2 linked regions of the Collimonas fungivorans Ter331 genome follow. The main gene of each other region encodes a partner of the protein of the gene in region 2 in a complex. Links are inferred from orthologs where the notes say so. Each region holds a gene or a part of one and is shown on either strand. Other genes may lie near its edges.

Region 1 (14,623 bases), 300 kb from region 2 along the record:
ATGATGGCGGTCGGCGGCGCTGCCAGCGTCAGCAGCCGACGGGTCGCCAGCCGCGCCGGTTCGCTGCTCGATTCGCCGCTGACCAGCAACGCCGGGTCGAAGCGCAGGCCGGCGGCGTCCAGCGCGGCGCGGTAGCCTTCAATCCGCTCATCGGTGGTAGTCAGGCCGGGGCTGCCGGAAATCAGCGCGATTCGCTTGTGTCCGTGTTCGATCAGGTGGCTTACCAGGTCCTGCGAGGATTTTTTGTTTTCCACCCCGACCTGGTCGAAACCCTGGGCCACCAGGCGGTCCACCAGCACCGCCGGGATGTCGTTGGCGCGCAGGTATTCCAGCGCCAGGTGCTGCGGATCGGCGGACGGCGCCAGCAGGATGCCGTCGACCCGGCGGTGGTGCAGCGCCTTGACCGCGCGCAGCTCCTGGTCCGGATCGTCGCGGGTATCGACATACAGCATCATGATGCCGTGCTTGGCGCATTCGGTTTCGATGGCGTGCACGGTTTCACTGAAATAATGGTTGGAGAGCGCGGAAATCGCCACGCCTATGGTGTTCGATGTCGAGCGCGCCAGCGAGCGCGCCAGGGTGTTGGGGATGTAGCCGAGCGCCTGGATCGCCGCTTCCACCGCACGCACGGTAGCCGGGCTCACCTTGCGGGTGCCGTTCAAGACATGCGAGACCGTCGAAGTCGAGACCTTCGCGATTCTTGCGACATCATCCATCGTAGCCAATTGTGTCCCCTATTTTTTGTGCTCTAGAACGGCGGCTGCCGACAACATGACTCCGGCAGCCGCCTGGTCCACATCAGCGTTGGCTGGACCAGCCTTTATAAGTAGCCACATTATCATGAGTAATCAGCACCGGCGCCAGCAAAACGACCGGCTTGGCGGGACGTTTGCCGTTCAGGATGTCATAACCGATGGCCACCGCATCCTGCGCCTGGGCCCATGGGTCCTGGCTGGACGAGGCCTGGATCGAGGTGCCGGCCTTCAGCGCCGCTTCGATATCCGGTGCGCCGTCGACCGAGGTGATGATGATGCCGCTGCGCTTGAGCTGCTTGGCGGCGAGATCGCTGCCGATCGCCTGCGGATCGTTGATGGTGAACAGGCCGTCGATTTTCGGGAAGCGCGTCAGATAGCCTTGCATGGCGTTCAGGCCGCCTTCGCGCGAACCCTTGCCGTCCTGGTCGTCGGATAGCACCTTGATGCCGGGCGCGGCGGCGAACACGGCTTTGCAGCCTTTGACTCGGTCGGTGACGGCAGTCACTTGCGGTCCGTTCTGGATAATCACGTTGCCCTTGCCGCCCAGCTTGTCGACCAGGTATTTGCAAGCCAGCTTGCCGGCTAGCTCATTGTCGGTCTGCACCGTAGCATCGACGCCCTTGGCGCCGACATCCACCGCCACCACCACGATCCCCGCCTTCTGCGCTTTCTTGATGGCCGGTTCGATGGCGACCGGATCGGTAGCGTTCAGCAGGATCAGGTCGACCCCGGCTGAAATGAAATTGTCGATCTGCGTAAACTGCTTGCTCAGGTCGTAGTCGGCCGATACCGCGGTGACCTTGACGTTGGGATTGATCTGCTGGGCTTTTGCCTTGGCGCCGTTGGCCAGCGTCACGAAATAAGGATTGCCGAGCGAACCGACGGTGATGCCCACCGCTTTCAGTTCACGCGCCTGCACCACGCCCGACATGGTCAAGGCCAGCGTCAGCGGAAGTATTGCGGCCATAGCGAATTTTTTCATCATGCTTGATCTCCTGTTGCCGGTCATATGGAAATCCGGGCGCAACGACCAGCTTGCTGCACCCGGCGGTCTATAAATAGGTTAAGTACGCGCGCCCGATTGCCGGTAGCGATCCAGCGCCACCGCACCGATGATCACGATGCCCTTGATGATGTATTGCCAGATGTCGGACACGCCCAGCAGCACCAGGCCGTTGGTCAGCACCGCGATGATCAGCGCGCCGACCAGGGTGCCGCCGATGGAGCCGACGCCGCCGGTAAAGCTGGTGCCGCCCAGGATCACCGCCGCAATCGCATCCAGTTCGTAAGACTGCCCCAGCTGCAGGCCGTTGGCCGCGGACAGGCGCGACGCCGTCATCACTGCGCCCAGGCCGGCCAGCAGGCCCGATACCGCGTAGACGAACAGCAGCACCTTCCACACCTTGATGCCCGACAGGCGCGCCGCCTCATGATTACCGCCGACTGCGTAGATCTGCACGCCGATCACCGTGCGACGCAGGATGAACCAGGAAACCGCCACCACCAGCAAGGCGATGATCACCAGCCAGGGCACGCCCAGCACCGAATCGTTGCCGATGAAGGCGAACGGCAGTTCGGCGTTGAACACGGTCTTGTCATCCGCCAGCAGGCGCGCCAGGCCACGCATCGCGGTCAGCGCGCCGAGCGTGACGATAAACGGCGGCAAGCGCATGAAGGCAATCAGGACGCCGTTGGCCAGCCCCAGCAGCAGGCCGAAGCCGATGCCGGCGGCGATCCCCAGCATGCCGAACTGCGGCGACAGCGACGCCAGCATCGCCACCACTGCCGACGCCGCCAGGATCGCGCCGACCGAAAGGTCGATGCCGGCGGTCAGGATGACGAAGGTCATGCCGGCCGCCAGCACGATATTCACCGACGCCTGCTGGGTGATGATCGACAGATTCTGCACCGTGAAGAAGTTTTCGCTCATCAGGGCGAAACCCAGCACCAGCAACAGCAGCACCGGCAGCATGCCGACCGTGCGCAACAAACCGCGCAGCTGCTCGCGCTTGCCGATGGTCTCGGCCGTGATCTTGCTACTTGCTTCCATGATATTTGTCTCCTTGCTGTTCTGATTCATGATTACCGCCTAACGTGCTCAAACCGCCTGCCGATCAAGCAGCCTGCGGCTGGACCTGCTGCGCGCCGGTCGCCAGTTCGATAATGTTTTCCTGGGTGATTTCGCGTCCGGAATGCCCGCCCAGCTCCGCCACCAGCTCGCCTTCGCGCATCACCAGCACCCGGTCCGAAGTGCCGACGATTTCCGGCAGTTCACTGGAAATCACCACCACGCCGATGCCGGCCTGGGCCAGTTCGTTGATGATGCGGTAAATCTCCGACTTGGCGCCGATGTCGACCCCGCGCGTCGGCTCATCCAGGATCAGCACATGCGGCTTGATTTCCAGCAGGCGCGCCAGCAATACCTTCTGCTGGTTGCCGCCGGACAGCGCGCCGACATTGATGTTGGGAGAAGCGACCCGGATCGCCAGCGACTTGATGGCGGCGCTGGCGCGTTGCGCGCCGCGGCTGCGGTCCAGCACGCCGCCGTAGCTGGCGTCCGGCACGCAGGCGCAAACGTTGATGTTGTCGCGCACGCTCATGTCCAGGAACAGGCCTTGCGACTTGCGGTCCTCGGTCAGGTACACCACGCCGGCGCGGATCGCGTCGACCGGACCGCGCAGCGCCGCGACCGCCTTGCCGGCCACTTCCAGCGTGCCGGAAATGCGCGGATCGGCGCCAAAGATCAGGCGCGCCAGCTCGGTACGGCCGGCGCCGACCAGGCCGGCGATGCCCAGCACCTCGCCCGCATGCAGGTCGAAGCTGCAGCCGCGCACCCGTTTGCCGTCAGCCATGTCGCGCACCCGCATGACCACATTGCCAGGATCGTAAGGCGCATGTTCCTTCTTGTAGAAGCCGGAAAGGTCGCGCCCCACCATCATTTTCACCAGCGCTTCGGCCGACAACTCTGCGCGCGCCAGCATACCGACGTGCTTGCCGTCGCGCAATACCGAGACCTTGTCCGACAGTTCGTAGATTTCCGCCATGCGATGGCTGATGTAGACGATCGCCAGCCCTTCCTGGCGCAGCTGCCGGATCAATGCGAACAAACGGTCAGTCTCGCGCGAAGACAGCGGCGTCGTCGGTTCGTCCATCACCAGGATCCGCGCGTGGGCATGGATCGCGCGTGCAATCTCCACCAGCTGGCGTTCGGCGATCGACAGGGTGCTGATCTTGGTCTGCGGCGTGAATTCAGCGCCCAGGCGTTTCAAGACATCGACACAGCCCGCCTCCATCGCCCTGCGGTCGACGCTCCAGCCGCGTTTCAGCTCGCGCCCCAGGTAGATGTTCTCGGCCACGCTCAGGTTGGGGCACAGGCTCAGTTCCTGGTAGATCACCGCCACGCCGTGTTCCTTGGCGGCGCCCGGACCGTAGCTGGCCACGCGCCGGCCGTCGATGCGGATCTCGCCGCCGGCATCGGCCTGGTGGGCGCCCGACAGCACTTTCATCAGGGTCGACTTGCCGGCGCCGTTCTCGCCCATCAAGGCATGGACTTCGCCGGCATACACGGTCAGGTCGACCTCTTTCAGCACCCGCAAGCCGCTGAAGGTCTTGGAGATGCCGCGCATCTCGAGGATTGGCGTGGCGCCTGCTTCAGGTTTCATGGATAACCCCTTGTTTTGACTGATCGATCAGTTTTTTAAAAACTTATCGAATCGATGAGCAACTTGTGTGACCGGATAAGAATTTTTTCAGGAAAACCAAGGAAGAGCCGCTGCCACCAACATTCTTGGCGTGAGCGATCGCTCAATATCAAATCTTGATTCCAGTGCGAAGCAAAGGCCTGGCGCCTTGCCGGGATGCGGGATTTTCATTTGTCTCCTTGCGTCTTTTATCTTTACCTGGGCCGCGCCGAAATACGATTTGCGACCTGATTTGCGATCAATATTAGTGGAAAGCAAGCGCTTGCGCAAGCGCTTGCTTTTTTTGATATCCAGACAATACAAGCGATGAGGACAAAAAAACACCTCCACGAAGGAGGTGTCGGATACCGGTTAAAACCGCCCATGCAGGCGGCGGGATACCTGCGGTCAGTTGCCTGCCACGGTCATGCTCTCGATCAATACCGAGCCGGTCTGCTTGGTGCCGCGGATCAGCGTATCGGCGCCGATGGCGACGATCTGCGCCAGCATGTCTTTCATGTTGCCGGCAATCGTGATTTCCTCCACCGGATACTGGATCACGCCCTTCTCCACCCAGTAGCCGGAAGCGCCGCGCGAATAATCGCCGGTGACGTAGTTGACGCCCTGCCCCATCAGCTCGGTCACCAGCAGGCCGGTATCGAGCTTTTTCAGCATCGCCTTGAAGTTGTCCGAGGATTTGGTCAGCGAGGAGGTAATGCTCAGGTTATGCGAGCCGCCGGAATTGCCGGTGGTCTTCATGCCCAGCTTGCGCGCCGAGTAGGTCGACAGGAAATAGCCCTGCACCACGCCATCCTTGACCACGTCGCGGCGCTGGGTCTTGACGCCCTCCTCGTCGAAAGGGGCGGAACCGACCGCGCCGATGACATGCGGGTCTTCCACGATCTGGATATGCGGCGCAAACACCGATTTGCCCAGGGTATCCAGCAAGAAGGTCGACTTGCGGTACAGCGCGCCGCCCGACACTGCCTGCACGAACGCCCCCAGCAGGCCGGCCGCCAGCGGCGCCTCGAACAGCACCGGGCATTTGCGGGTATCCAGCTGGCGCGCGTTCAGCCGCGCCAGCGCGCGCCCTGCAGCGTAACGACCGATCGCTTCCGGCTTGGCCAGCTGCTTCGCATCGCGCATCGACGAATACCAGTCGTCGCGCTGCATGTTGCCGCCTTTGCCGGCGATAGGCGCCACCGAAATGGTATGGCGCGAAAACGGATAGCCGCCCATGAAACCGCGCGAATTGGCGCTGACGAAATGCGATTGCTGGGCGTAGACGCCGGCGCCTTCGCTGTTGGTGATGCGCTTGTCGACGGCAAATGCTGCCGCTTCGCAACGTTTTGCCAATTCGACAGCTTCTTCCGCCGAAATCAGCCACGGCGAGCACAGCTTCAAATCCAGCGGATTCATTTCCAAAGTATCAACATCCGGCAGGCCGGCGCAATCGTCTTCAGCCGTGAAACGGGCGATGTTATAGGCCGCTTCGACCGTATCCTGCAGGGCTTTGGCCGAAAAGTCGGAAGTGCTGGCATTGCCGCGCCGGGTATGCCTCTCCTCGCCCAGGTAGACGGTGACGCCCATGCCCTTGTCCTTGTTTTGCTCGATCGTCTCGACGCTGCCCTTGCGCACGCCCACCGACAAACCGCTGCCTTCGCTGATTTCGACGGCGGCGCCGGAAGCGCCTTTTTCCCGCGCATAACGCAAGACATCCTGCGCCAACTGTTGCAATTGCTCTTGACTATGGATAAATACGGAGTCGCTCATGGGTCGGTTTTCTTTGAATAAGGTATAAAACGGTTATCATAGCAGTCGTTTACAGTATGGAAGTACCCTTAACATCATGCCAAATCCCAATCGGGGCTCCTGCGGCTTTCAGTCCAGCGAGTTCGAACAAGAATACGACCGTCCCTCCAAGTCCCAGCTCAAGCGCGAGATGACTGCGCTGCAGAAGCTCGGCGAAGAGCTGATCGCCGAGTCGCGCGACCGCGTCAAGCGCGTGCCGATGCCGGAAGATGTGCGCGACGCCATCCTCGAATGCCAGCAGATCAAGGACCACGAAGGACGCCGCCGCCAGACCCAGTATGTAGGCAAGAAGATGCGTACGCTGGAGCCGCACGAAATCGCCGAAATCCAGAAAACCCTGGACAGCTGGAGAGGCCTCTCCAAAGCCGACACCGCCGCCATGCACGCGCTGGAACGCCATCGCGACCGCCTGCTGAAGAATGACAGCGCGCTGACCGAACTGCTGGCGCAGCATCCGGAACTGGATGTGCAGCATGTGCGCACCATGATCCGCAACGCGCGCAAGGAACAGGCCGAGAACAAACCGCCGAAAGCCTATCGCGAAATTTTCCAGCTGCTGAAAGAGCTGCAAAAATCGTCGGGCAACCAGGACGACGACATCGACGCCGAAGACGACGACGAGCAAGATGAGCACAATTAATCCGGCGCCGGCCGCGAACCTGAAAATCGGCCTGGTGTCGATTTCGGACCGCGCCAGCACCGGCGTCTACCAAGACCAGGGCATCCCTGCCCTGCAAGACTGGCTGGCGGCTGCGCTGAGCACCCCATGGCAAGTCGAAACCCGCCTGATCGCCGACGAGCGCACGCTGATCGAACAAACCCTGGTCGAGCTGGTGGACCAGCAGCATTGCGACCTGGTGCTGACCACCGGCGGCACCGGCCCGGCGCGGCGCGACGTGACGCCGGAAGCGACGCTGGCGGTGGCGACCAAGGAAATGCCAGGCTTCGGCGAACAGATGCGGCAGATCAGCCTGCAGTTCGTGCCGACCGCAATCCTGTCGCGGCAAGTCGCGGTGATCCGCGAAAGCGCCGGCCACGCGGCCCTGATCCTGAACCTGCCAGGCCAGCCGAAGGCCATCAAGGAAACCCTGGAAGGCTTGAAAGACGCCGACGGCAAACAGAAGGTGTCCGGCATCTTCGCCGCCGTGCCCTATTGCATCGACCTGATCGGCGGTCCCTACATCGAAACCAATGAAGCGGTATGCAAGGCGTTCCGGCCGAAATCGGCGATCAAGCCAGCTTAAGCGCGCTGCGCCACATCGTCCTCGAACAGGATGCTTAGCAACTGCTCCTGAAGGGAAAAACAGACAATGAATAAACCTCGCTCCCGTGCCTCGCGGCGTGACTTCATGCGGCTCGCGCTGGCCGCGGGCAGTGCTGCCGCGTTGCCCTGGCCGCCCGCAGCGCAAGCGCAGACGGTTGCCGCCGGCAAGGGCACGCAACTGATCCTGCTCGGCACCAAGGGCGGACCGACGCCGTCCGCATTGCGTGCGGCGCCGGCCAATGTGCTGCTGGTGGACGGCCAGCCGTATGTCGTCGACTGCGGCAACGGCGTTGCCTTGCAGCTGACCAAAGCGGGCGTCAGGCTGCCGCAGATACGCGACATTTTCCTGACCCACCAGCACTCCGACCACAACGCCGACCTCGGCAACCTGGTGTTCCTGGCCTGGGCCACCGGGCTGGCGACTCCCGTGCATCTGTACGGGCCGCCGGGAATGCGCCAGATGATGGACGATTTTGTCCACATGAACGCCATCGACATCGCCACCCGCATGCAGGAAGAAGGCCGGCCGCCATTACGCCCCTTGATCAACACCCACGAATTCGACGGCCCGCGCGTGGTCATGGAAAACGACCAGGTAAAGGTGACCGCCGCCCTGGTCGACCACTACACGCTCAAGCCCACCTTCGCCTATCGCTTCGACACCAGGGACCGCTCGGTGGTTTTCTCTGGCGATACCGCCTACAACGAGAACCTGATCCAGCTGGCCAAGGGCGCCGACGTACTGGTGCATGAAGTGATGTACCTGCCGGCGCTGGAGAAGCTGATGAAGACCGTCGACAACGCGCCTACCCTGCTCGACCACCTGGTCAAGAGCCATACCAGCACTGCCCAGGTCGGCAAGGTGGCGGCGCGCGCCGGCGTCAAGACGCTGGTGCTGAGCCACTTCGTGCCGGGCGGCGATCCGGCGATCAGCGACGACATGTGGTCGGCCGAGGCGCGTCGGCAGTTCAGCGGCGAAATCATCGTCGGCAAAGACCTGATGGTAATCTGACGCCATTCTCAAAATTTCCATCCATCTTTCTATCCGGACCATCCCATGTCAAGCACCCTCGAAACCCTGGAAATCTCTACCTCCGAAACGCCGACAGCAGCCGTCATCTGGATGCACGGCCTCGGCGCCGACGGCTCCGACTTTGTCCCTATCGTGAAAGAGCTGGACCTGGGCGGCTGCCCCGGCATCCGCTTCGTGTTCCCGAGCGCGCCGGCGATCCCGGTGACCATCAACAACGGCTACGTGATGCCGGCCTGGTACGACATCCTCACCACCGACCTGATCCGGCGCGAAGACGAAGCCGGCCTGCGCAAATCGCAAACCGAAATCGAAGCGCTGATCGCCCAGCAGATCGCGCTCGGCATCGCTGCCGACAAAATCGTGATCGCCGGTTTCTCGCAAGGCTGCGCGATGGCGCTGCAAACCGGTTTGCGTTATCCGCAGAAACTGGCCGGCCTGATGTGCCTGTCCGGCTACCTGCCGCTGAGCGACAAGACTGAAGCGGAACGCCATGCCGCCAACCAGCACACGCCGATCTTCCAGGCGCATGGCCGCGGCGATCCGGTGGTGCTGATCGACCGCGCCGAAAAATCACGCGACTTGCTCAAGCAGCTGGGTTACCAGGTTGAATGGCATGAATACATGATGCCGCATTCGGTGTGCGCGGAAGAAGTCGCGGATATCGGCAACTGGCTGCGCCGCGTGCTGGCCTGACATGCCTCGGTAGGGTGGGCACCTTGTGCCCACGCGTGAATTGACTCTAGCTACATACCTATTTCCGTGCTGCGCGGGTTTGCACTCCGGTTATCTCGGTCACGCGTGGGCACAAAAACGTGCCCACCCTACGCTGTCTGCGGTGTATAACCGGCATCCCTGATCGCTTCGGCCAGTTCACCTGCAGTCGCAGTGCTCTCAACCGAGACCGTGCGCCCTTCTATCCTGATCTCCACCTTGGCGCCGGCATCCACGCCGTTGATGGCTTTGGTAATGCGGCCGGCGCAGTGGCCGCAGGTCATGTCCTGCACATTGAATTCGATCATTTCCGTTTGCTCCGTTGGTTACCTGATTCAACTATAAACCTTCCTATCATGGCAAGGTCAAGCACCAACCAACAATAAATAACCGGGATCCACTGCCGGCCGCCGCAAGCCGTTTAGTTCAAACCGTTCTTGCCTTCGATTTCACTGGCTTTCAGACCGCCCAGGCGCGCATGCAGGCGGCCGCGGGTCGCCACGGCGAACGCCACCACGACTTCATCTGCGTTCGGCGCATCGAAGAACTGGGTGGTGACGGTGTCGTAATGCGAAGGCACATACAAGGCATTCTTGTGCGCCAGCGGGATATCGAGCTCAGTGCCCGGTACACCGCGCTTGCCGGACGACGGAATCCAGGCCTTGCCGCCGCCGATGGCTTCGCGGATCGGCATCACCATGGCTGGCGTCAGGAAGGCGTTGCCGTGTTCGTATTCGCCGCCGATGCCGACGATGCAAGCCTTGCCGTAGCTTTCCACCTGGTCCTGCCCCAGCGCGGCGACAATGCGGCGGCCGAACTCATGGCCCAGCGCCGGCGAATTGGCCAGGATCAGGTCCAGGCTGTCGCTGAAACGGCCGGCGTAGGGGTTGTGGATAGCCGCGGCGATCACGATCTTGCGCAGCAGGCTGCCGTCGGCCAGCACGCCGCTTTCATTGGCCAAGGTGTCGTCGATCTGGGTGTACCACTTGCGGATATGGTAATTCTCGAAATTGGCTGGTTTGGTCATGATGTCTTTTGGCAAGTTAATGAGGAAAATTCCTTGGACAGGCATCCTAACTTGCCGCTGCCCCTTGCCGTATAGCGCATTGCGTATATGCGGTAGAGCTTTTGGCAGTGCAAAAGACAGGCTGTTAAAATTGTGCTTGACCTTCCCATGATGGGAAGGTGAATCATACAGCCATCACCACTCTTCAAGCCGAGCCCATCATGAGCAGCACCAGCGCAGTCCAGGCGACCGAATTCCAGCTTCCGATAGACGGCATGAGCTGCGCATCGTGCGTATCCCATGTCGAAAAGGCCTTGCGCAAGGTAAGCGGCGTGCGCGAAGTCAGCGTCAACCTGGCGACTGAGCTGGCGACCGTGCAGGCCGATGGCGCCACCACCATCGCGCCCCTGGTCGCCGCCGTGGAAAAAGCCGGCTACCAGGTCAGGCAGCAGGAAGTCACGCTGGATATCGAAGGCATGAGCTGTGCTTCCTGCGTCAGCCGGGTCGAGAAGGCCTTGCTCAAAGTGGCCGGCGTGCAGACCGTGGCGGTCAACCTGGCCAGCGAAAAAGCTACCCTGGGCACCGCGGGCGTGGTGCCGGTCGACAAGCTGATCGCCGCAGTCAAGGCGGCCGGCTATGAAGCCTCGCTGCCTAAATCCACGCAAGAAGCGGCGGCTGCCAAGAGCGCATGGCCAAGCTGGTGGCCGGTCGCCGCTGCCGCGTTGTTTACCCTGCCGCTGGTGCTGCCGATGCTGGCGATGCCGTTCGGACTGGACTGGGCCTTGCCCGGCTGGGGGCAGCTGGTCCTGGCGACGCCGGTGCAGTTCTGGCTCGGCGCCCGCTTCTATCGCGCCGGCTGGCGCGCGCTGAAGGCCGGCAGCGGCAACATGGATTTGCTGGTGGCGCTCGGCACCAGCGCTGCTTACGGCTTGTCGCTATACCTGTTGCTGGCCGCCGGACATGGCGCCATGGCGCATCTATATTTTGAAGCATCGGCAGCGGTCATCACGCTGGTGCTGCTCGGCAAATGGCTGGAAACCCGCGCCAAGCGCCAGACCGCCGACGCCATCCGCGCCTTGAATGCGCTGCGCCCGGAACGCGCCACGGTGCGGCGCGACGGTATTGACCGCGAAATCGCCATCAGCGCCTTGCAGCTCGGCGATGTGGTGGTAGTGCGCGCCGGCGAACGCATCGCCGCTGACGGCGTGGTGCTGGAAGGACACAGCCAGGTCGACGAATCCCTGCTGACCGGCGAAAGCCTGCCGGTAGAAAAACAGGCGCACGACCAGGTGACCGCCGGCGCCATCAACGGCTCGGGCCTGCTGCTGGTAACCACCACCGCGATCGGCGCCGAAACCACGCTGGCTCGCATCATCCGCATGGTGGAACATGCGCAGGCCGCCAAAGCGCCGATCCAGCGCCTGGTCGACCAGGTCAGCGCGATCTTCGTGCCGGTGGTGCTGCTGATCGCCGCCCTCACCCTGCTGGGCTGGGGCCTGGCCAACGGCGACTGGCAGCAGGCCTTGCTCAACGCAGTGGCGGTGCTGGTGATCGCCTGCCCTTGCGCACTGGGGCTGGCGACGCCGACCGCGATCATGGCCGGCACCGGCATCGCGGCCCGCTTCGGGATTCTGATCAAGGATGCCGAGGCGCTGGAAATCGCCCATCGCATCAGCGTGGTGGCTTTCGATAAAACGGGCACCCTGACGGTCGGCCATCCGGCGCTGCTGGCCTTGTTGCCGAGTGCGCCGTATGCAAGCGACGATTTGCTGGCGCTGGCCACGGCAGTGCAACGCGGCAGCGAACATCCGCTGGCGCGCGCCGTGCTCGCCGCCGCCGAGCAAAAAGGACTACCGGTCACATTCACTGCCAGCAAGGTGCAAGCCGTGGCCGGACGCGGGATACAAGCCAGCGTCGGCGATCGCCAGTGCTACCTGGGCAGTTCGCGCTGGATGCAGGAACTGGGCGTCGACCTTAGTCTTCTGGCGAGCGCAGCCGGGCAGCTGGAAGCCGAGGGCCGCACCGTATCCTGGCTTGCCGCCGGCGCGGATGGAGCGCCGGCGCTGGCCGGCCTGCTGGCCTTCGGCGACGAGATCAAGCCAAGCGCCAAGGCCGCGATCCAGCAATTGCAGCATCTGTCGCTGCGGGTCGCCATGCTGAGCGGCGATAACCAAGGCAGCGCCGGCGCTGTCGGCCGGCAGCTGGGCATCAGCGAAATCCATGCGGAAATCCTGCCGGCCGAAAAAGCCAGGGTGATCACCGGCCTGAAAGCCGGCGCCGCCGTGGTCGCCATGGTGGGCGACGGCATCAACGACGCGCCGGCGCTGGCCGCCGCCGATGTCGGCATCGCCATGTCGACCGGCACCGACGTCGCCATGCAGGCTGCCGGCATCACACTGATGCGCGGCGATCCGGGCCTGGTGGCGGATGCCATCGATATCTCGCGCCGCACTTACAGCAAGATCCGCCAGAACCTGTTCTGGGCCTTTATCTACAACCTGATCGGGATTCCGCTGGCGGCGCTGGGCTACCTCAACCCGGTGCTGGCCGGCGCAGCGATGGCGTTCAGCAGCGTCAGCGTGGTCAGCAACGCCTTGCTGCTGCGCCGCTGGCGGCCCCTGTCCGACAAGGAGAAGACACATGACTAACGCCATGAATATCGGCGACGCCGCACTGGCTTCGGGCGTATCGGCCAAGATGATCCGGCACTACGAAGAAACCGGCCTGATCCCCAAGGCCAGCCGCAGCGACGGCGGCTACCGCACTTATGCCGAGCGCGATATCCACCTGCTGCGTTTTATCCGCCAGGGCCGCCTGCTGGGTTTTTCGATGAAACAGATCGCCGAACTGATCGGCCTCTGGTTGGACCAGTCGCGCCCCAGCAGCAAGGTCAAGCAGCTGGCGCTGTCGCACATTACTGAACTGGATGACAAGATCAAGGAGCTGCAAGCCATGAAGGCCACGCTGGAACAGCTGGCTTGCCATTGCCACGGCGACGACCGGCCGGACTGTCCGATCCTCGAGGGCCTGGCGCAACAATAGCGGCAGCGCCGCATTGTTAGCCCCTTATTTCTGACTTATACTGACGCCCATGTCCCGCCTCCTCAAGATCGCAATCTTATGGCTCCTGGCCTTTGCACTGCCTATGCAAGGCTTTGCATCGTCCGCGATGCTCGATTGCGACGCGGCCCATCAGCCGGCCAGCCAGCACAGCACGCATCGGGCGCAAGGACAGCAGGTTCATCATCATGAACAGCTTGCGGCAAGCCAGCACCATGTTGCCGATGCCTCCCAAGTATCAAGCAACGATTCATCAAGCAACGATTCGCCTGCAGATGATTCCCATCACCACAACGGTGCAGGCAAATGCAGCGCCTGCGCATCCTGCTGCCTGAGCAGCGCCATCAGCGCTCCTGCCGCGCTTGATCCGGTTGCGCTGCTGTCAGCCGGACTGGAAACAGGCGCGCAGCCAGACCAGCAATTCACCGCGTACTTCCCGGAAGGCCTCGAACGGCCTCCGCATTCCCTCGCCATCTGATCCAGGATTGAAGCGCCGGTCCAGGGCCATCGCCGCCTGCAGCCGTAACGCGTAAATCCTGCCGCCGCTTGCGGCGCGCAGTTGCCTGCGTGTCCCGCATTCCATTCGCATTGCATCATCGAGGACATCATGATTTTTACCCTCACTACGAGGCGCGCGATCCGTGCCGCCGCTGTGCTGCTTCCGCTCGTCCTGGCCGGCTGCGCCTCGCTGTCGCAAGACGGCGGCTACTCACCGGTACAGTCGCTGGTCAAGGAACGCAGCGGCCAGGATATCCAATGGGTCAAGTCGGAAGACGACGCCGCCGGCGTCGCCGATACCATCGCACCGCTGCTGGCGAAACCGCTGAGCGTCGACGATGCAGTCAAGATCGCGCTGCTCAACAACAAGGGCCTGCAAGCCAGCTACAGCGGACTGGGCATTGCTGAAGCAGACCTGGTGCAGGCCGGGCGCGTCGCCAATCCGTCGCTCTCGTTCGGCCGCTTGCGCCGCGGCGACGATATCGAAATCGACCGTTCACTGATGCTGCCCGTCATGAGCCTGCTGACCATGCCGTTCGCCAGCAAGATCGAGCGCCGCCGTTTCGAGCAGGCGCAATTGCGCGCCGCCGGCGATGCGCTGGCAGTCGCCGACGAAACACGCCATGCCTATTTCTCTGCCCTAGCGGCGCAGGAAACCGTCAAATACATGGAACAGGTCAAGGTTGCCGCCGAAGCCGGCGCCGAACTGGCGCGCAAGATGGCGGCGGCCGGCAACTGGAGCAAGCTGGAACAGGCGCGCGAACAGTCGTTCCATGCCGACGCCACGGTGCAGCTGGCGCGCGC
Region 2 (14,676 bases):
CCCGGCCTGATAGCGGACTTGCGCAGCGCGCTCTATCCACTCTTGGCGCCTCTGGCCAACCGCTGGAACGAAACGATGCATATCGCCGCCCGCTTCCCGCAGCAACATGCCGATTTCATTGCCCGCTGCCACGCTGCAGGGCAATTGCGTCCGACGCCGCTGATGCTGCAATACGGCGCGGGCGACTACAACTGCCTGCATCAAGACCTGTACGGCGAACATGTGTTTCCGCTGCAGGCGGCAATCCTGCTGTCGGAACCGGGCCGCGATTTCCGCGGCGGCGAATTCGTGATGACCGAACAAAGGCCGCGCATGCAGTCGCGCCCCGAGGTCATCCCTCTGACCCAGGGCGACGCCGTCGTGTTTGCGGTCCATAATCGCCCGGTGCAAGGCCAACGCGGCGCATATAGGGTAAATTTACGGCATGGCGTCAGCCGCATCCGCTCCGGGTCGCGGCACACGCTGGGCGTGATTTTCCATGACGCTTTATGAAGAGCAGCACATGACTTTAGATTTGTTCGACCTTGAAGAATTGTCCGAATTGTCAGACAAACGCCAGCAACAGCTGGCGCAAGATGCATTCGTATTGCGTGCCTTCGCCACGCCTTACGTGGCGCAGCTGTTGCCGCTGCTGGAAACAATCCAGCAAGCATCGCCGTTCCGCCACCTGGTGACTCCGGGCGGCTTCCGCATGTCGGTAGCCATGACCTGCTGCGGCGCCCTAGGCTGGACCAGCGACCGCCGCGGCTATCGCTACAGCGCTATCGACCCGGACAACGGCCGCAACTGGCCCGCCATGCCCGACATTTTTTTACTGCTGGCGCAAGCTGCGGCAGCACAAGCCGGGTTCGACGGCTTCCTGCCGGATGCTTGCCTGATCAACCGCTACCAGCCGGGAACCAGGCTGACCCTGCATCAGGACAAGGATGAGCAGGACTACGCCGCGCCCATCGTTTCCGTCTCGCTGGGCATCCCTGCGATGTTCCTGTTCGGCGGCCACGAGCGCAGCGACAAGGCGGCGCGCGTGCCGCTGTTCCATGGCGACGTCGTAGTCTGGGGCGGCGTCGACCGCTTGCGCTATCACGGCGTGCTGCCGCTGAAGGAAGCCGAACACCCGCTGCTCGGCGGGCAAAGGATCAATCTCACTTTTCGCAAGGCCGCTTAAGTGCTCACTTCAATGCCCGCTTCAACCATTCTCGCTGCCGACATATCAGACAACGCCTACCATGAAGCAGAACAATTCCTCTCGGCGCTAGATGCTGACTGGGCGCGCCATATAACCCGCATCGGCCCCTGCCGCCACGCCGCCAAGCCGGCGCGCGATCCCTATGAAGCCCTGGTGCGGGCAATCGCTTATCAACAGCTGCATGCACGCGCCGGCGACGCCATCCTTGGCCGCATGCTGGCTCTGTTTGGCGATGCGCCTTTTCCGAGTGCGCGGCAATTGCGGGATACGCCTGTCGACATCTTGCACGGCTGCGGCTTCTCGGCCGGCAAGATCGCCACGATCCACGGCATTGCCCAGGCGGCACTGGATGGCGTTGTGCCGCCGCGCGCCGAAGCGGTAACCATGAGCGACGCCGACCTCATTGAACGCCTGACCAGCCTGCGCGGCGTCGGCCGCTGGACCGTGGAAATGTTCCTGATTTATACGCTGGAGCGCATGGATATCTTGCCGGCCGACGATTTCGGCGTACGCGAAGGCTACCGCCGCCTGAAGAACCTGCCGCAGGCGCCGACCAAAAAACAGATCGGCGACATCGGCCGGGCCTGGAGCCCTTACCGCACCGTGGCCGCCTGGTATCTGTGGCGTCTGCCGAAAAATCCAGCAAATCATGAGGATAACAAGGGTATTGTCTGAATTTGACAGCAAGACTCGGAGTGCTACGGCTCCGATGCGTTGCTAAAGTACAGCTACGATACAACGATAGCTAACCGGAAGCCGATATGCGAACGCTGACACAACACCAACACACCGCCCGGCAAGCTGCCGAGCGCGACCCGCGCTGGGCGGCGGTACTGGCGCGCGATCCGGCCGCAGATACGCAATTTGTCTACGCCGTCAAGACCACCGGCGTGTATTGCCGCCCGAGCAGCCCGACACGCCTGCCGCGTCCGGAAAACGTCGAGTTTTTCGATACGCCGGCGGCGGCCGAAGCAGCCGGCTACCGGCCTAGCAAACGCGGCGCCGACCAGACCTCGGTGGCGGCCCAGCATGCCGAACTGGTAGCGGCCGCCTGCCGCCGCATCGAAAGCGCGGAAGAACTGCCGAGCCTGGAGGCGCTGGCGGCCGACGCCGGCCTCAGCCTGTTTCATTTCCACCGCGTGTTCAAGGCCGTCACCGGGCTGACGCCCAAGGCCTATGCTAACGCCCACCGCGCAAAAAAAATACGCGACCATCTCAGGCGCAGCCATTCCGTCACCGAGGCAATCTACGACGCCGGCTTCAATTCCAACAGCCGCTTCTATGAAGCCTCGGGCAAGGTGCTGGGCATGACGCCAACCGACTATCGCGCCGGCGGCGCCAACACCGATATCCGTTTTGCCATCGGCGAATGCTCGCTGGGGGCGATCCTGGTGGCGCGCAGCGAACGCGGCGTCTGCGCCATCTTCCTGGGCGACGATCCGAATGCGCTGGCGCACGACTTGCAGGATAAATTCCCGCGCGCCCACCTGATCGGCGCCGACCATGATTTCGAACAGCTGGTGGCACAAGTGGTGGGCTTCATCGAAGCGCCGGCCCTCGGCCTCGACCTGCCGCTGGATGTGCGCGGCACAGCTTTCCAGCAGCGCGTCTGGCAGGCGTTGCGCGACATACCTGCCGGCAGCACCACCAGCTATGCCGAAATCGCGGCCCGCATCGGTTCGCCCAAGGCGGTGCGCGCCGTGGCCCAGGCTTGCGCCGCCAACAGCCTGGCGGTAGCGATTCCCTGCCATCGCGTGATCCGCAGCGACGGCAGCGCCTCCGGTTATCGCTGGGGGGTGGAACGCAAGCACGCATTGCTGGAACGCGAACAAATAAAATGAAACGAAAGTGAGTAAAGCGTGGCGGCTCGTCGGCGCCGACGGCAACAGCTATGACAGCGACCGTCCGGGCGCATTGGGCGGCCACCGCCGCAGCCGCATATACGGCCGCCTGGATTGCCGCGCGGCGTTACAGGCGATTGCACGCGGCGGTTATGTGAAGAACCGGGTGTTCTTTCTCAACCAGACTGATGCACGAGCCGCCGGCTACCGCCCTTGTGCAGTCTGCCTGCCGCAAGATTACGCACGCTGGAAAATGCAGCAGGACCAGGCGGCTGCAAGCCGGTAATTTTTACAGTGGGCGCAACTGCTCGTCCAGCGAACGCGTTTTTTCACTGACGACATCGCCGGTATGCAGCGTCGTCTTGCGTTCGATCAGCATGATGTGACACTCTTGTTCTGCTACCGGGTTATGCCGCACGCCTTTCGGCACCACGAACATTTCTCCTTCGCCCAACTCTACCGTGCGGTCTTCCATCTCGATGCGCAGATGGCCTTTCAGGATCAGGAACAGTTCGTCTTCGTTGTCATGGCTGTGCCAGGCCAGCGAACCTTTTACCTTGGCGACCTTGACGTAAGAGTCGTCGACCTCGGCGACCACGCGCGGCGACCAGTGTTCTGTCAGTGAAGCTGCTATCTGTTGCGGTGAGCTGACGTTAGACATGATTTTCCTATCGGTTGCTGTTTCCATTAATTGCTGGAGGCCCATCATGGGCCTTTCAGTTTGGTGGCCAGGTAATTCCGCACTTGCTGTTCCTGTTCCGTCGACATGTCGCCCAGCACGCCATGCCGGTGTGCGGGAATGTGCGCAGCCAGGTCTGCATTGTCGTCAAAGACATAGTGATTGAAGATGGCGGCCCAGGCCTGGCGATACGCCGGCGCCCGCTTCTTCAGATTGACCAGGGCCAGCATCAGGCTGTCGGAACCGGAGTGGATCGAATCGGCCGTGCCGACCGCGCCGCCCCACCAGTAATTGACCAGGATATTGCAAGCCTGCAGCGACTCGACATGGTGCCACCACAGCGGCGGTATGTAGAGCGCGTCGCCCGGCTCCAGTTCCGCCGACCGGGCCGCTTTCAGGGCATCCCTGAACCTGGGATATTTTTCGAAATCCGGCTCATTCAGCGCCACCATGCTGATCGGCGCACCGGTGGGCGCGAAATCCAAAGGGCCGATATAAAGATTGCCGATCTGCTCCGGCGGGAACAGGGTAAAACGGCGCTTGCCGCTGACCACGCAGGCGATGTTATGGGCATCGTCAAAATGCGCGGGAGTGGTGACGGCGTTGCCTATCCAAATCCGAGGGATGACTTCCGGGCCAAGCACCGACAATCTGTTCTCATCCAGGAATCCCGGCAGGCAGCTGGAGATCAGCGCGCTCTGGGCCGCGACAGCCGGCGGATTGGCAAACTGCCGGTAGCGCAGCAATTGTTCGAGGATGACGGAAACCGGCAACCGGTTGCGCAGGTAGTTGAAGCCGTTCATGGCTTCATCGTAGAAGATGCGTCCCTTGGCTTGCGGCGGCGTCATGATCGCATCGACGTCGCTGCCGCTATCCAGTTTCCTCAGGTAGCCGCAAATCGCTTCGGTAGAAGTCTTGGCCAACCGCACTGCCGGCCAGTCTTTCACATAACCGCGCAGGACCACCGGCTGGTATTGGGTGGCGATCTCCTCCTTGAAGATGCGGTCGTCCACATCGTATCGTTCGGCAATCGCTTGCAAGTTCTGGCTCATTCGGCTTCCTGGTAAAAGACGGCTATCAATTTGCCTGAGGAGGATAACTCGATTTGAGCTGATGATCCAGAATGCGTTATGGTGCGGCCGGTGCGATCATATGAATGTGTGAAATACCATCTTCGTCGTACAGCTCGCCGACAGGCTGGAAGCCAAAGCGACTATAAAACCGCTGCAAGTGCGCTTGCGCGCCGATCTTGACGTCATGCCCTGGAAACAGCCTGGCGGTTTGCGCCATGGCCTGCTGCATCAGTTCGTAACCGGCGCTTTTGCCGCGCAGCTCGGGCGCGGTCACTACCCGCCCGATCGACGGCAAGTGGAACGCTTGCCCCGGCGGCACGATGCGCGCATAGGCGCCCAGCTCGCCGTTCGGCAGATAACCCAGGCCGTGCCAGGAATGCAGATCGATACCGTCGGCATCCTGGAATACGCAGGTCTGTTCCAGCACGAATACACGCTGCCGCAACTGCATCGCCGCATACAGCTGCACAGTGCTCAACTCCTGGAATGGCAACCAATGCCACTCCATCATCGTTGCTTCTGCCATCACCTTAAGCGGTGCCGCCGACAGTCACGCCGTCGATGCGCAAGGTAGGCTGGCCGACGCCGACCGGCACGCTCTGGCCTTCCTTGCCGCAGACGCCGACGCCGGGATCGAGCTTCATGTCGTTGCCGATCATGGAAACCCGGTTCAGCACGTCCGGACCGTTGCCGATCAGGGTTGCGCCCTTGACCGGATAGGTGACCTTGCCGTTTTCGATCATGTAGGCTTCGCTCGCCGAAAACACGAACTTGCCGTTGGTGATATCGACCTGGCCGCCGCCGAAATTGACTGCGTACAAACCATTCTTCACCGACGCCAGGATTTCCGCCGGATCCTTGTCGCCGGCCAGCATGTAGGTGTTGGTCATGCGCGGCATCGGCAGGTGGGCGAACGATTCGCGGCGGGCATTGCCGGTCACCGGCATCTTCATCAGGCGCGCGTTCATGGTGTCCTGGATGTAGCCTTTCAGGATGCCGTCTTCAATCAGGGTGGTGCACTGGCTAGGATTGCCTTCGTCGTCGATGTTCAGAGAACCGCGGCGGTCGGCGATGGTGCCGTCATCCACCACGGTGACGCCCTTGGCCGCCACCCGTTCGCCGATGCGGCCGGAGAACGTGCTGGAACCCTTGCGGTTGAAATCGCCTTCCAGGCCGTGGCCGATCGCTTCGTGCAGCAGGATGCCAGGCCAGCCAGGTCCGAGCACCACGGTCATCGGACCGGCCGGAGCCGGCCGCGCGTCCAGGTTGACCAGCGCCGAAGCGACTGCATCGGCCGCGTACTGCTCCAGCAGGGCGTCGCTGAAATAACTGTAGCTGTAGCGTCCGCCGCCGCCGCTGCTGCCGGTTTCACGGCGGCCGTTCTGTTCGACGATAACTGTCACCGACAGGCGCACCAGCGGCCGGATATCGGCGGCGATCACACCGTCGCTGCGCGCCACCAGCACCACATCGTATTCTGCGGCCAGGCCGGCCATCACTTGCACCACGCGCGGATCCTTGGCGCGCGCCAAGCGCTCTACCCGTTCCAGCAGCTTGACCTTTTCGGTGGCGTCCAGCGACACCAGCGGGTCGTTTGGCAGATAGAGCGAGCGGCCGCCGCTTTGCTGCATGCCGGCGGCGATCTTGATCTTGCCGGCGCCCTGGCGGGCGATGGTGCGGGTAGCTACCGCAGCATCGTGCAGGGCGCGCTCGGAAATTTCATCGGAATACGAAAACGCGGTCTTGTCGCCGGAAATGGCGCGCACGCCGACTCCCTGGTCGATGGAGAAACTGCCGGTCTTGACGATGCCTTCTTCCAGGCTCCAGCCTTCGCTCTTGGTGAACTGGAAGTAGAGATCAGCGTAGTCGACCTTGTGCGTGAACATGGTCCCCAGCGCTTTCAGCAAGCTCGATTCGTCCAGGCCGAAAGGCGTCAGCAGGATATCGCGCGCGATGGCTAAAGTGCCCAGGTTTGGTTCAAATGGTTTCATTGGTATTCCGGTTTTACTGTGGTGTAGTACGGATTGTAGAGCATCCGGGGCCGGGCTGGTCCTGGCGCTGAAAATAGTAATATCTAATAGTAAATTCGTATTGCCAACGATTGCTACAACTTGCGATGCAGCAACGCCGGCAAACTGTCCCGCACTCCCTTAAGGAAATGGGGGTCGATGCTGCCGCAGACAAGGCCCTCGCCCTCCGCCAGCACCGATTTAATTTCACCCCAGGGGTCGATCAGCATGCTGTGGCCCCAGGTGCGGCGGCCGTTGGGGTGTTTGCCGCCTTGCGCCGCCGCCAGCACATAACACTGGTTTTCGACGGCGCGGGCGCGCAGCAGGATTTCCCAGTGGGCCTTGCCGGTGGTGTAGGTAAACGCCGCCGGCACCACGATCAGGCTGCAATCGCCCAGCGCCCGGTACAGCTCAGGGAAACGCAAGTCATAGCAGACCGACAAGCCGACCTTGCCGAACGGCGCTTGGAAACTGCCGGTGTCCTTGCCGTAGACGATGGTGCGCGCTTCATCGTAGGATTCCTCGCCCTTGCTGAAGCTGAACAGGTGGATCTTGTCGTAGCGGCTGACCTGGCGGCCGTCGGGGTCGAACACCAGAGTGGTGTTGAGCACCTTGCCGACCTCGTCGGCGATCATTGGCAAGGTGCCGCCGATCAGCCAGATGCCATGCTCTCGCGCCAGCTGCGCCATGAAAGTCTGGATCGGCCCTTCGCCCAGGATTTCGGCGCAGGTCAGCTTGTCGGTATCCTGCATGCCCATGATCGGCCAGTACTCGGGCAACAGCACCAGCTGCGCGCCCTGCGCGGCGGCTTCGGCCACCAGGCGCCGCGCGGTGTTGAAATTTTCTTCCAGCACCGGCGTCGACACCATCTGGATCGCGGCGACGTTGAAACTGGCTGAACTGGCTGAGCTGGGTATTTGGCTCATGGTGCGGACTCCTGTGCGGGAACAAAGCTAAGGAAAAATTACCGGCCGGATGACAAGTCAGGCGTGCTCGCCGTCGGCGTTTCGGTCTTGTGATCGAGTTTGGTCACGACCGGATCGGTCCAGCCGCCGGTAATATTATATTCAAAGGTGAAGGCCCGCATCAGCGGGTCGCGCAGGAACAGCTGCGCCAGGAAGGTGCCGATGCCGATCACCGGATTGATCGCCAGCGCCACCACCGAGGCGGTGCCGGCATTAATCTCTGGCAGCACCGCCACGTGCAGGTCCTGGGTCTCGCGCGCGATGTCGGCCACGCCGTCCATCAGCACCGTGGCGCTGACGCCGCGCATCTTGAAATTGTCGGTATGCGCCTTGCCTTGGGTGATGGAAGCGGTGCCGACGACGCTGTCGAAAGCAAAACCTTCAGAAAAGATGTCGCGGAAATCCAGCGTCAGGCGGCGCGGCAGCGATTGCAGGCTGAGCACGCCGAGCAGCTTGGCGGCGCCCGGGTCGACTTTCAGGAACTGGCCAGCCGCCATGTCCAGGTTGATCTGGCCGGACAAGGATGGGATATCCATGGTGAACGGCAAACCCTTCCAGCTGACTTCGCCGTCCATCCGTCCCTTGGCGGCGCGCAGCACGTGCGCAAAACCGAAACGGTCCAGCAGCTTGCCGGCATCGGCGATGTCCATGGCGTAGGTCAGGCTGGTGGTGTTGTCGCCGTTGACGGAGGTCCATTTGCCGTCGGCCTTCAATTCCGCATCGGGATTCTTGATCGACAGTTTATGGATGCGCCATTCGTTGCCGACATTGGCGCGTACATTGTTGGCGCTCAGTTCAAGCCGTCCGAGCTTCTTGCCGAGCAGCTGGAAATCTTCGGCGACGATGTCCAGCCCGGGAATCTGGGTGGAGCCGCCCTTGCCTTCCAGCACGTCACCGACATCCGTCTCGCCGCCCTGAGGAATGATCAGCGAAGACAGGCGCGCGGTCACCTTGCCGAGGCCGCGGCCCGAGGGTGAAGCGTTCCAGGTCACAAAACCCGAAGCCTGCCTGGAGTCGATGTTGACCTGCCAGGCGTTTTTCTGATGGGTCGCGCCCAGCACCACGTTGTCCAGCGTCTTGCCCAGCAGGATCAGCTGGCCGGCCCTGACCGACACCAGGTTCGGTTCGGCATACTGCGCCAGGCCGGTCAGGGGCGTTTCCTCGCCCGTCTTGACGGCGCCGTCCTCGTTCAAGGCGCCGGCCAGGTTGTTCCAGGCGTCGACGTTCAAGGTCTTGGCGTTCATGTTGATCGCCACCCCGCTATCCGGTTCCGGCAGAGGCGAATTGATGCCGATGCCGCCGCGCAGGATTTTCCAGTCGGCCGGCTTGCCATTCTCGACGGCGTTCTTGCCGAGCGGCTTCTGCCGCTGGTAACGCGCAACGATGGCCGATCCCAGCGCCAGCTTGAGTTCATCGCGCGCCATTGCCGCATCGTCGGAAGCGACGCCGAGCCACTCGAATTTGAACGGCATGGCTTCGCTGGCGCTCTTGCGCAAGGGTTCAGGGAAATCCAGGCCTATGCCTTGCAAGCTGGATTCGACCACCAGCTCCGGATGATGGTCGCGGATCGCCACGGTGGCGGTGTAACGGCTGCTGCCGCTGGCGTGCGACAGCAGCTTTTGCATCGCCGCGGCGGGATATATGGCGCGCAGGCCGTCGGCGCCGGCGTTGCCTTCGATCTTGATCAGGGTCTGGCGGTCAGCCTGGGTGCCGCCGCTGGCTTGCACCGGCCCGCCCAGCAGGCTGCCCTTGATGCCGTTCAGGTTGAAGCCTTTTTCGTTGAATTCCAGCTGGCCGGTGGCGTTGGCGATAGGCGGAATGATCTTTTGCAGGACCACGTCATTGTTCTGGAATTGCAGCACGCCGGTGACCTTGGCGTCGATCAGATGGGCCAGCGGCAACTGCAGGTTCAGCTGCAGCTTGGCGTTGCCCTTGGCTTGCGATTCGCTGGTGAAGCTGTCGATCCAGTGCAGCACCGGACTGTCTTTGGTGAACTGCACGAAATTCTGCAAGGCGCCGGCAGCGCTGCCGTCGATCAGCAGCATCTCGTCGTGCGACGACAGGTCCGGTACGGTCGCCGTCACGTCGCTCACCGCCACCTCCGAGGTTTGCGCGCTGGCGGCCTTGATCTGCAGGCGCGTGCGGTCCACCGCGAACGTGCCCTCTATCTTTTCCAGCAACGGCCACAGAGGCTGCTTGCCGTCCTGGCCAACATGCGCGGGATCGTATTCAAGGGTGCCGTTTTCTATTTTGCCGGCAATGCTGAATTCGCCTTTCGGTTTAGCGTTCGCGGTGTCGGTGCGGAACGGGAAATCGGCCAGGTCGCCCTTGAGCCTGATCGTTACGTCTTTTGCCTTGCCTTCCTTGAGCGCGCCGACCAGCCAGTTGCGCAAATGCTCGGGGGTATGCAGCGGCAGGTAGTTGCCGATTTTTTTCAGGTCGAATTCGCTGATGTTGCCGGTCATGTCGATCACCCCCAGCGCGCCGTCGCGGCGATCGTGGCGATCTTGCAGCGGCAACAGGTGCGTGCCCGACAAAGACCCGGCCAGGCCATCCTGGACGAAATTCATGCTGTCGATCTGCAGCAGCACATTCTTTTGCTGGAAATTCCAGCGCGCCTGCATGTCGAGCTTGTCGAAAGGCAGCAGCGGCGCGTCGAAGAAGCCGGGCAGCTCCAGCTGGGTTTTTTCCGATTTCAGGTTGACGCTGCCGCCCTCCTGGTTGGCGTTGACGCTGCCGCTCAGGTTATCGACCCCGGGAATCCCCGGCACCGCGGCTTGCGCCGGCTGGCTGGCAGTCTTGGGCTGCGCCGCACGGGGCGCTTGGGCCTTGACGGTCAAACCTTCGAACTGGCCTTTTGCGCTGTACGATGCGATCGCCGGATAAGCGCCCTGCCATTGCGCGGCAAAATCGCGCAACTGGCCGCGCGGCGCAAAATCGTCAATCATCTTGATCTGTGCAGCGCTCAGGGGCAGGCGCTGAGCAAAACTCGCCAGCGTCTGCAAATCCAGCTGCCTGGCCTGCAAGCTGTATTTTTCCGCTTGCTTGCCTTGCGCCGGCACATACGATTCGCTGATGGTAGTGCGCGGCAGGCTCAGGCCGTCGGCGGTCTTCAGTGAAAAATCGGTGAGCGTTACCGTGTGGCCGTTGGCGCCGAAGGACGGCACGCCGTCTTGCGGCGCCGGCCCCAGTTCCTCATGGGCGGAAACCCGTCCGCTGATATTCTCCAGGGCCAAGGGCTGCAGGTCGGGCCGCAGCCGCATGGCCAGGCCGTCCAGTTCAAGATCGGCGGTAAAGTTGCTCATCTTGGCGTGGTCCAGGTCCAGCCAGGCTTGGACCGCGCCCTTGCCCTGGCTGATTTCGACCGGATAGTCGAAGTAAGGCTTCCACACGGTCAGGTCGGCGTCGTGCAGGTTGGCGTAGAGGGTGCCGGTCCAGCGCTTGACATCGGCGGTCTTGTGGGTAAATACCGGATGGACAAAATTCGCCCGCACATCCAGCGGCGCGGCGAATGACGCCGGCGGCGTCGCCCGCACCGACAATTGATGGCGGCGCCAGCGGTTTTGCAGCACCAGGTCGATATTGGTCAGGACCAGTTCCGGCGCCTTGCGCAAGTCGTCGCGCCAGCGCAGCTGACCGTCGCGGATCACGATCTTGCGCTGGGCCAGCAGCCATTCGGCGCCGGCGCCATCGTTTTCCTGCTTGGAATTGACCAGGATGCCGGCCACGAACAGATTGCCCTGGGCATCGCGCTCGACCTGCAAATCGGGTTTATTGATCTCCAGCGAAGCCAGCCGGACGGCGCCCACCAGCGCGGAGCGCCAGGAAATGGTGGCCGCCACCTGCGGCAAGGTCAGGGCGGGCTGACCTCCTTTATCGTGCACCACTACGTTGTCCAGCACCAGGTGCGGCTGCAAGCCATGCCAGGATGCCTGGATCGCGCCGATCGAAATCGGATTGCCCACTGTTTTGCTGACGATATGCTCAACTTCAGCCTTGTAGTAGCCGACGTTCGGCAACACTACATAACGCAAACCCAGGAACAGTCCGCAAAACAGGAAATACGCCACGACCAGCAATGTCAGCAAAGCGCCCAGCAGATGATGGGTAACCAGGTTAACGTGTTTGTAAGTGGCAATCCCGGCGCGCCAGCAGATGGCAAGCTTGCTGGCCGGCGACGGGATTTTTGCTTGTTCTTCCAACATCAATCAGAATGGGTAAAATTAATCATTGTGAGACAGGGCGGGGATAGGAAGTAAAATAAATCGGCTATATCTGAGTGTTTCAAAATAGCAAACTGTTCGACAAGCCGCCAAGCCATATGTTCGCATGGATCGGCCCGCACATAGCTGAAAAAACGAAAAGGCCCTGGAAAACCCTGCCATTTTCCTTGAATCCTGCGCCATTTACCCTTTAATTCTTTGAATCCGTCTCTGTGAATCCATCTCTATTAAGCAGCACCGCCGCCTCGCGTTATTTCTCGCGCTGGGTGAATGCCGAAGCCGGACGCGCCGGCCAGGTCGCAGAGTTGGCCAGACCGTTGACAAGATTAACCGTCGACGCGCCGCTGCTCAGGCATTTATTACAAAAAGAAACAGATTCCGGCATGCCGTTACCGCGCGCCATGCGCCGCCTGCGCAACCTGCTGGTGTGCACCCTGATCGAACGCGACCTGCGCGGCGTGGCCGACCTGGATGAAGTGGTCAGCGCCGTCACCGCCTTCGCCGAATTCGCGGTGCAAACCCACCTGGCGGCGCTGACTGCCGACCTGGTGGCGCTGCACGGCATGCCGCTGGGCGAAGAATCGGGGCAACCGCAAGAGTTGCTGGTGCTGGGCATGGGCAAACTGGGCGGCTGCGAACTCAACGTTTCTTCCGATATCGACCTGATCTTCACCTACGCCGAAGATGGCGATACCCAGGCCGGCGACGGCCAGCGCGCGCTGTCGAACCATGAGTTCTTTACCCGCCTCGGCAAGAAACTGATCGGCGCCTTGTCCGAGATCACCGAAGACGGCTTCACCTTCCGGGTCGACATGGCGCTGCGGCCGAACGGCGCCTCGGGGCCGCTGGTGGCCAGCTTCAACATGGTCGAGACCTACCTGGTGACCCAGGGCCGGGAATGGGAACGCTATGCCTGGTGCAAGGCGCGCGCGCTGACCGGGCGGCCGGAGGACATCGCTGTCCTGGCCAACATCAGCCGTCCGTTCGTGTTCCGGCGTTACCTGGATTACGGCTCGATCGACGCCATGCGTTCCATGCACGCGCAGATCCGCACCGAAGTAAAACGCCTGGAAGCGTTGCATCCGGAACGCAGCAACAACGTCAAGCTGGGGCGCGGCGGCATCCGCGAAATCGAATTCCTGGCGCAGGTGTTCCAGCTGATCCGCGGCGGCCGCGACTGCGATTTGCGCGACCGCTCGACCCGCGCCACGCTGCGCACCCTGGCCGTCAAAAACCTGCTGGACGCCGAAGTCGTCGACAAGCTGCTGGCAGCCTACGATTTCCTGCGCAACCTGGAGCACCGGCTGCAATACCTGGACGATGCGCAAACCCATACCTTCCCGACCAATGACGCCGACTGCCTGATCGTCGCCCAGACCATGGGTTTTCCCGATGTGCCGTCACTGATGCTGGAACTCGACCAGCACCGGGCGCTGGTCGACGCCCAGTTCGACGATATCTTCAAGGACAAGCGACACAGCCGCCCCAGCCAGCAAGACTGGGACGACTGTGATAATCCGCTGCACACGCTGAGCGAAACCGACAGCCGTGAAACGATTGCGCTGGTGCTGACCCACTGCGGCTTCTCCGACGCCTCGGCGGCGGCGCAGCGCCTGGTCACCACCTGGCAATCGACGCGCGTGCAGAACCTGCCGGCGGCCAGCCGCGCGCGCCTGCTGGCGCTGGTCAATGCGGCGCTGCCGGTGGTGGCAGCCATTCCGGAGCCCGAGCGCCACCTGCCCACCCTCAACCGCCTGCTGGATTTCCTGGAGGCGATCGTGCGCCGCGCCGCCTACCTGGCGCTGCTGACCGAATATCCGGCCACCCTGCACCGCGTGATCCGCATGATCAGCGCCAGCGACTGGGCCGCGAAGTACCTGACCCAGCATCCGATCCTGCTGGACGAGCTGCTCGATCCGCGCAGCCTGAACGCGGCGCCGGACTGGCCGGTGTTCGCCCAGGAATGCAAGCGCCAGCTCGATACCGCGCCGGGCGACACCGAACGGCAGATGGATATCCTGCGCGAAATGCACCATGCACAGCAATTCCGCCTGCTGGCGCAAGACCTGGAGGGGGTGCTCAGCGTCGAGGCGCTGGCCGACCATCTTTCCATCCTGGCCGACATTCTGGTGGCCGCCACCGTGCAGGCGATCTGGAACATGATGCCGGGCCGCCATCGCGAAACGCCGCTGTTCACCGTGATCGCCTACGGCAAGCTGGGCGGCAAGGAGCTCGGTTACGTCTCCGACCTGGACGTGGTGTTCCTGTACGAGGATGAAGACCAGGACGGCCCTGCCCTCTACGCCAAGCTGGCGCAACGCTTCATCACCTGGATGACCAGCCATACGCCGGCCGGCATCCTGTTCGACATCGACATCGCGCTGCGCCCCGACGGCGCCAGCGGCCTGCTGGTGTCGTCGTTCGGCAAGTTCGAGAAATACCAGCGAGAATCGGCCTGGCTGTGGGAGCACCAGGCCCTGACCCGAGCCCGCTACTGCGCCGGCGACGCCGCCATCGGCGAACGCTTCGAAACCTTGCGCGTGGAAGTGCTGCGCCAGCAGCGCGATGCCGCCAAGCTGCAAAGCGAAGTGCTGGAGATGCGCCAGAAAATGCGCGACGCCCATCCCAACCGCAGCGACCGTTTCGACCTCAAGCACGACGCCGGCGGCATGATCGACATCGAATTCCTGGTGCAATTCC

Evidence for each region.
Region 1: the proteins of tldD (region 2) and pmbA are in contact, whole or in part, in a solved structure (PDB 5NJ9), measured with the Escherichia coli proteins. The link is inferred for Collimonas fungivorans Ter331 from one-to-one orthologs.

Annotation. Positions count from the first base shown.
Region 1 is NC_015856.1:3,488,206-3,502,828, forward strand. The notes cover bases 4,027-6,924. They hold pmbA (metalloprotease PmbA), read right to left. Parts: upstream 6,209-6,924; coding sequence 4,844-6,208; downstream 4,027-4,843. Other genes in these bases: CFU_RS15240 (sugar ABC transporter ATP-binding protein), read right to left, coding at 4,027-4,417; CFU_RS24570 (hypothetical protein), read right to left, coding at 4,505-4,726; yjgA (ribosome biogenesis factor YjgA), read left to right, coding at 6,285-6,887; mog (molybdopterin adenylyltransferase), read left to right, coding at 6,874-6,924. Also shown: CFU_RS15225 (LacI family DNA-binding transcriptional regulator), read right to left, coding at 1-716; CFU_RS15230 (ABC transporter substrate-binding protein), read right to left, coding at 799-1,686; CFU_RS15235 (ABC transporter permease subunit), read right to left, coding at 1,819-2,805; more of CFU_RS15240, read right to left, coding at 2,870-4,026; more of mog, read left to right, coding at 6,925-7,491; CFU_RS15260 (MBL fold metallo-hydrolase), read left to right, coding at 7,558-8,523; CFU_RS15265 (alpha/beta hydrolase), read left to right, coding at 8,569-9,237; CFU_RS15270 (heavy-metal-associated domain-containing protein), read right to left, coding at 9,366-9,563; CFU_RS15275 (amino acid synthesis family protein), read right to left, coding at 9,677-10,282; CFU_RS15280 (heavy metal translocating P-type ATPase), read left to right, coding at 10,483-12,909; cueR (Cu(I)-responsive transcriptional regulator), read left to right, coding at 12,914-13,303; CFU_RS15290 (hypothetical protein), read left to right, coding at 13,407-13,799; CFU_RS15295 (TolC family protein), read left to right, coding at 13,929-14,623.
Region 2 is NC_015856.1:3,791,357-3,806,032, forward strand. What follows is about bases 4,541-7,491. They hold tldD (metalloprotease TldD), read right to left. Parts: upstream 6,771-7,491; coding sequence 5,310-6,770; downstream 4,541-5,309. Other genes in these bases: CFU_RS16765 (cupin-like domain-containing protein), read right to left, coding at 4,541-4,758; CFU_RS16770 (GNAT family N-acetyltransferase), read right to left, coding at 4,835-5,290; CFU_RS16780 (carbon-nitrogen hydrolase family protein), read right to left, coding at 6,884-7,491. In the rest of the region: CFU_RS16735 (2OG-Fe(II) oxygenase), read left to right, coding at 1-492; DNA oxidative demethylase AlkB, read left to right, coding at 503-1,165; CFU_RS16745 (DNA-3-methyladenine glycosylase family protein), read left to right, coding at 1,178-1,861; bifunctional DNA-binding transcriptional regulator/O6-methylguanine-DNA methyltransferase Ada, read left to right, coding at 1,948-3,027; CFU_RS16755 (Ada metal-binding domain-containing protein), read left to right, coding at 3,035-3,313; CFU_RS16760 (cupin domain-containing protein), read right to left, coding at 3,317-3,688; more of CFU_RS16765, read right to left, coding at 3,733-4,540; more of CFU_RS16780, read right to left, coding at 7,492-7,714; CFU_RS16785 (YhdP family protein), read right to left, coding at 7,753-11,958; glnE (bifunctional [glutamate--ammonia ligase]-adenylyl-L-tyrosine phosphorylase/[glutamate--ammonia-ligase] adenylyltransferase), read left to right, coding at 12,189-14,676. UniProt on the Escherichia coli protein: Metalloprotease involved in CcdA degradation. Suppresses the inhibitory activity of the carbon storage regulator (CsrA).